Regions from separate parts of the Vibrio neonatus genome, predicted to be linked through region 1. Evidence: predicted binding sites of a transcription regulator. Region 1 holds the regulator's gene; each other region holds the start of a gene.
The links. The regulator CRP, encoded in region 1, controls carbon source genes, mostly activating them, when cyclic AMP is high. The targets are predictions, from matches to a motif close to TGTGANNNNNNTCACA.
Positions count from the first base shown of each region.

Region 2: udp (uridine phosphorylase) is a predicted target of CRP. The motif match lies at 1,049-1,064, and genes of this name have one in related genera.
Region 3: malT (HTH-type transcriptional regulator MalT) is a predicted target of CRP. The motif match lies at 1,312-1,327, and genes of this name have one in related genera.

Region 1 is NZ_AP024885.1:206,558-208,837, forward strand. It holds gene OCU38_RS00965 (DUF1338 domain-containing protein) at 1-511, shown strand, start outside; gene crp (cAMP-activated global transcriptional regulator CRP) at 599-1,231, opposite strand; gene OCU38_RS00975 (phosphoribulokinase) at 1,455-2,280, opposite strand, start outside.
Region 2 is NZ_AP024885.1:1,049,738-1,052,017, forward strand. It holds gene OCU38_RS04865 (DUF481 domain-containing protein) at 1-115, opposite strand, end outside; gene OCU38_RS04870 (CBS domain-containing protein) at 473-889, shown strand; gene udp (uridine phosphorylase) at 1,144-1,914, shown strand; gene OCU38_RS04880 (DUF1887 family protein) at 2,013-2,280, opposite strand, start outside.
Region 3 is NZ_AP024886.1:1,051,439-1,053,718, reverse strand. It holds gene malT (HTH-type transcriptional regulator MalT) at 1-1,135, opposite strand, end outside; gene OCU38_RS16865 (glycogen/starch/alpha-glucan phosphorylase) at 1,686-2,280, shown strand, end outside.

The sequences.
Region 1 (2,280 bases):
ATTACAACTAGAGCAGTGCTCAGATGAATTGCAGGCCATTGTCAGGCAATTGATTGAGCAAATAGAGTCACAACAACTTGTGGGTTCTAACTTTTTGCATGGCGGACGCTTGTGGGATTTAAGCTTTGAGCAATATCAGCAATTAGCACAAGAGAGTGAATACGCCGCATGGGTTGCCGCACATGGTTATGGGGCAAATCACTTTACCGTTAGTGTTAACCAACTGGCGCAGTTTGCTGAGGTGAGTGAGGTGAATGCCTTTTTGCAAGAAAAGCAGTTCGCCATCAATGCTTCTGGCGGTGAAGTGAAAGGGACACCTGAGGTGTTGTTAGAACAATCTTCAACCATGGCAGATAAGGTAGAGGTTACGTTTACCGATGGTATACAAACCGTACCGGGTGGGTTTTATGAGTTTGCCAAGCGTTATAAAGATAGACAAGGTCAGCTTTATCAAGGCTTTGTCGAGGCGTCAGCCGATAAGATTTTTGAAAGCACCAATAGTGGTAAATAACACGTTATTAAATGGAATATTAGAAGTGCAGGCAATAAAAAACCGCTGTTGAATAACAGCGGTTTTAGTATTTGAAGCTAAAGTTGATTAACGAGTACCGTAAACCACAATAGTTTTACCGTGTGCAGAAATCAGGTTTTGCTCTTCAAGCATCTTCAAGATACGACCTACAGTCTCACGAGAACAACCTACGATCTGGCCAATTTCTTGACGAGTGATCTTAATTTGCATGCCGTCTGGGTGAGTCATTGCGTCAGGTTGTTTTGCAAGGTTAAGCAGAGTCTGAGCAATACGACCAGTCACGTCTAGGAACGCAAGGTCACCTACTTTTTGACTTGTCACTTGCAGACGGTTAGCCATTTGCGAAGAAAGACGCATTAGGATGTCTGGATTAACTTGGATTAGCTGACGGAATTTCTTGAATGAGATTTCAGCAACCTCACATGGAGATTTAGCACGAACCCATGCGGTACGCTCTTGATCATCTTCAAAAAGACCTAGCTCACCGATGAAATCACCTTGGTTAAGGTAAGAAAGAATCATTTCTTTCCCTTCTTCATCTTTAATCAGTACTGCTACAGAACCTTTTACGATGTAGTAAAGAGTTTCCGCTTTTTCGCCAGCGTGGATCAATGTGCTTTTTGAAGGGTATTTGTGGATGTGGCAATGTGACAAAAACCACTCTAAAGTTGGATCTGTTTGAGGTTTACCTAAAACCATATTCTTATCTTCCTCTCTCAGCGAGTATAATTATGTCCCCAGACATCGCCATCTAAGGGGCGAGGGGTGTAGTTGCTGCTACTACGTTTAATTTTTTGCAGTACGAATAGTAACTTTTTTTTAGCGAAATTTCTTGATTTTGATCGTCATGACCTGTTGAATTTTCACACAAAAGCGTGCCCTTAATCACACTCTTATTAAAGAGTGTGATTAAGGTCGGACCTTAGCCTATCTTTCCTGTCTCTAGCAGTTGTTGCAATATAGGGCGAATAATGAGTTCCATGGCGAAACTCATCTTACCGCCGGGCACAACTAAGGTGTTATGTCGTGACATAAATGAGCCATCAATCATGGCGAGAAGGTAAGGGAAGTCGACGTTTTTAAAGCCGCGCATACGAATCACTACAAAGCTTTCATCTAAGCTTGGAATGCCTTTGGCGTTAAGTGGGTTTGAGGTGTCTACGGTAGGCACACGCTGAAAGTTAATGTGGGTGCGCGAAAACTGTGGAGTGATGAAATTTAGATAGTCATCCATAGAACGCACGATCGAGTCCATCACCGCTTCTCGTGAGTGACCTCGGTCGCGAGTATCGCGGACAAACTTCTGAATCCATTCTAAGTTTACAATTGGCACCATGCCAATTAGCAAATCAACATGCTTGGCGACGTTGCAAGTGCTATCCACCACACCACCGTGTAAGCCTTCATAAAACAACACATCGCTGTTTTCGGGAAGTTCTTGCCATGGGGTAAATGTGCCGGGCATTTGGTTGTAGGGTACGGCTTCGTCAAACGTATGCAGGTAGCGACGTACTTTGCCTTCTCCCTTTTCGCCATATTCTTTAAAGAAGTTTTCTAGGGCAGGAAAGTCATTGGCTTCGGGGCCAAAGTAGCTAATGTGTCGCCCTTGCTCTTTGGCTTTACGGATAGCAACATCCATTTCAGGGCGAGTAAAGCGGTGAAAGCTATCTCCTTCAACCCAAGCCGCCTTAGTGTTCATCATATTGAACATTTTACGGAAGGCTTCAGAGGTGGTGGTGGTGCCTGCT
Region 2 (2,280 bases), 840 kb from region 1:
CAGATAATTCGGAAGAGGGGGACTCAGAGGCAAGCAACGCCTCATCGGCGCTACTAGGCAAAGCCCAAATAGCGCTAATAAGGAAACCCAATATAGAGAGTGAAGTTCTTGTCATAACCAAAACAAATCCGTTTGCTTCATTAAAAAGTAGTCGATTTTTCGTTAAAAAACAGTGGCTTTGAGATTTATTTAGTCAAAAATGACCAGATAAAACGTTAAATACGTCTTTATCTGTGGCCAAAGCGTACAAAGAGAGAGTACACATTGAATTGAGGAGCGATTCTCCTGAAGCTATAACAGAATTTGTTGCTATTTTTTGGCAAATTGGCTTAGGAAATATCAATGATAATGGGCCATAGGACTATTGATTGGAATATCTGATTGGTGAAATAGAGAAAAACAATTTAGTAATTTCGTAAATATGGTCGACACTTAGAACATAGCGTGGCATCCACTTGTTAAGGAGTACAGTATGCAGCCATTAAAAGTTAAAGATTATATGGACCATCAATCGGTGACCTTTACCCCTGATATGTCGTTATCGGTCGCATTAAAAAAAGTATTAAATTCTGCTCATTTGGGTGGGCCAGTGATTGATAGTAATGAGCAAGTGGTCGGTTTTTTATCAGAGCAAGATTTGCTCGATAAACTGATTAAAGTGAGTTACCACTGTCAAGATACGCACATTGTCAGTGATTGTATGTACAAAGAGGTGCTGTCGGTTTCGCCAGATACTTCTATTATTGCTCTAGCGGATATGATGAAAGTAGGTAAACCTAAAGTTTATCCGGTGATTGATAATGGTAAACTGGTGGGCATCATTTCCCGCAGTGATGTATTGCGGGCGGTGGGTGCATCTATTGATGCGTGCTTTAAAAACCCGATCTAACGCTTTTGACTCGATAACACGGCGTATTTGCTAAAGTAACGCGATGCTAGCCTCGACTTGTTCGAGGCTTTTGTTTGTTGGTTATTTGCGAATAAAATGGCACTAAGTGTGACGGCAATCGTTTAACCTTGAAACTGGTGAGTTTTACAAGATAAAACCTGTGAGTCTAATCACGATAGGCTAGAGTGACTTTATTTACAGTAAATGACTCCAGAGTGACCCTTAAACTGTGATGGCATAAGAAGGATATTTTCATGACAACTGAACAAAACGTATTTCATCTTGGCGTAAACAAGCATGACCTGCAGGGCGCAACATTGGCGATTATTCCCGGCGACCCTGATCGTGTGAAGCGTATTGCTGAAGGTATGCAAAATCCTCTATTTCTTGCCAGTCATCGAGAATACACAGTGTATTTGGCTGAGCTTGCCGGTCATAAGGTTGTGGTGTGCTCAACGGGTATCGGCGGTCCGTCTACCTCTATTGCAGTTGAAGAATTAGCCCAGCTTGGCGTGGACACCTTTTTGCGCGTAGGCACCACAGGGGCGATTCAGCCTGATGTGAATGTCGGCGATATGATAGTAACCACAGCATCGGTGCGTTTAGATGGTGCCAGTTTGCACTTTGCGCCTATGGAGTTTCCCGCTGTGTCTGATTTTAATATCGCGTTAGCCATGAAAGAAGCGGCGGTAAGTGAAAATGCCACCGTCCATACTGGGGTAACCGCATCGAGTGATACTTTTTATCCAGGCCAAGAGCGTTACGATACCTTTAGCGGACGTGTCGTGAAGCGATTCCAAGGTTCCATGCAGGAATGGCAAGATATGGGCGTGCTTAATTTTGAAATGGAATCAGCCACTTTATTAACCATGTGTGCCAGCTCTGGCTTGCGTGCGGGCTGTGTTGCAGGTGTGATCATTAACCGTACGCAACAAGAAATCCCAGAGCAAAGCAAAATGAAAGAAATTGAAGCTTTGTCTATCCGCACGGTTATTGAAGCGGCGCGACGTGTTTTGAGCCAGTAAGATCAGTATTGAATCATTAAAAAACCCCAGCTTAAGATTAAGCTGGGGTTTTTATTTATGGGGTTTTGAATAACTCAGTTGGTCAATAAAGTTATTGTTTAAATAACGTCGATGCCGCCAGCTTGAATCAACCACTCTTTCAAGTGTCGTTTCAAATCTTTCAGCTCTTCAGGGCCAATCAATCCCAGCCCTAAATCCATTGCGCGAGTGATATCGTTGTAACGTAGCGGTCTAAAGCTTACCAGCATGGCTCTTGCTTGCAATCCACCAAGTAAGTCGCGAAGAGATTCTAGTTTGTACAGAGTATCGTCGCCATCGTCACGCATGCCTTTGGTTTTACACTCAATGATGTGCAGTTTGTTGTTC
Region 3 (2,280 bases), on a different replicon from region 1:
CTTGCATGATGTTAGAACACAAAGTGGAATCTTTGGCTCGCTGAGCGTGCACTAAAGCTTCGGTTGGGCGACCTAATTTAAGCCATGATTGCGCGGCCAGAGTTTGCAGCTGCACTTCATTTTGCGGCATGTGCGTCAGGCGTTGATTAGTTAGAAACTCGCTAAACAAATTGTGGAAGCGATACCAGTTATTTTCGGTGGAACTGGTAGTTAAAAATAGGCCAAATTTATTCAGGCTATTTAGCATTGCTAGAGCATCATCACGCTGGGTGACATCAATAATTAACTCATCGTTAAAGTGATTAAGCACCGAGCACTGCATTAAAAATTCTTTGGTGGCACTATCGACAAAATCAAACACTTCTTCGGCAAGATAATCCCATAAATGGGTGTGATTAAAGTCGTTAATACTGCGCAATGATTGCTGAATGGGTTTGTTTTGTTGCAGTGCTTGCACCGCAATTAACTGCATGGCTGACGGCCAACCTTCGGCGTAAGAGCGCACTTCGTTGGCGGTAGATTCGTCAATTTCTTCTTTCATTCTTAGATTAAAGAATCGAGTCGTCTCTTCTAAATCAAAGGCTAACAAGTCATCGTTAATTTCAATCATTAAGTCGCGCACCCGCAGGTTGGCGGTGCCCAGTGGCGGGTTGGAGCGACTGGTGACCACAACGGTGAGGTTATCTGGCATGTGCTTGATGAAAAAGCGCATAGCCTCATGGATCTCTTCGTTGGTGATTAAGTGGTAGTCGTCAAAGACCAAATACGATTCGTGTACGTTATTGGTCAATTCGGCAAAAATCTCGCCAAATAGGGTATGTAGCGATGAATATTGGCGTTTTTCGATGAGGGCTTGTGAATTGCTACAGGCGTTATCGGTGGCTTTGTTTAAGGCAAGGATGAAGTAGTTAATAAAGCGGTTGCTGTCGTTATCGCTTTCATCAAGGTTGTACCAACCGACATGGGTTTTATCGGACAACCATTGTGCGGCCATGGTGGTTTTGCCGTATCCAGCAGGGGAGCGAAGCAAGACGAGTTTATAAAAAGGGGCTTGTTGCAGTAAATCCAATACACGAGGGCGAACAATTGCATTATGTAAACGACCAGGGCGAGTGAGCTTCGAAGGGATCCACATGTTTACGTACCTATTTATTTTACTATTGGATAGTCAACTTTCGTCACAGTGCTAAATACAAATAACATTTTTACTGCGAGTGATAACCTTATATACCAATAAATTAACCTTATGCTTTTGATCCTGCTATTTATTTGTCTACTATTCCTCAATTTCTATACTCTACGCCTTAAATTTGTGACCGAGATCTAATCTGTCCCTGTTTTGAGTAAGGCAATTTCTCAGGCTTGCACAATTTTGTAGAAAAAACGTCAACTATTAAAAAATAATTACGATCTAAGTCTCATTTAAAATCATTAATTTAATGCGTCAGATCTCATATTGATAGCTGATGAATTGTCAGTATTACATTTGTAGTGTGATTTATATCTCGTTGAGCGCGTGATTAGCCATCTATAGTGAGACTTTGCTCAATAAGTCATTTTTCTCTCCCCCCCTACGCCCCTAGTACTCCTCCTTCTCCTCCTTGCTATAGGAGGATGAAGCCTTGTGGGCGTTAAAGGATGATGGGTACAGACGGAAATTACTAATAAAAGATGAGAGTTCCTTTATGAAACCAGCTCAACAAAACAAATTTGATAAAAAGCAATTTCAAGCAAACGTTAAGAAACACCTTACTGCGACCTACGCTACAACAGAAGAAAACGCTTCTACTCGTCAATGGTATTTGGCTATGGGCCAAGCCCTTGCTGAATTTACAACCCTTGATCTACTGCAAACCGAAACCGATAAGAAAATCACTGATGCAAAAAGTGTTAACTACTTATCACTAGAATTTCTTATTGGCCGTCTAACGGGTAATAACTTGATCAGCATGGGTCTGTACGAACAAGTAACGGATGCTATGGGTGAGCTTGGCTTTAACCTAACAGACCTTCTTGAAGAAGAGCGCGACCCATCACTGGGTAATGGCGGTCTAGGTCGTCTAGCAGCTTGTTTCATGGATTCATGTGCAGCTCAAGAATTCCCAACTGTGGGTTACGGTCTGCACTATGAATACGGTCTATTTAAACAATCATTCAAAGAGGGTGCTCAGCAAGAAGCGCCTGATGCATGGCGCGGCATTGAAGGTTATCCGTGGGAGTTGGTTCGCCCTGAGATTGCACAAGAGATTGGCTTTTACGGTTACGTAGAAGTGGTGATGG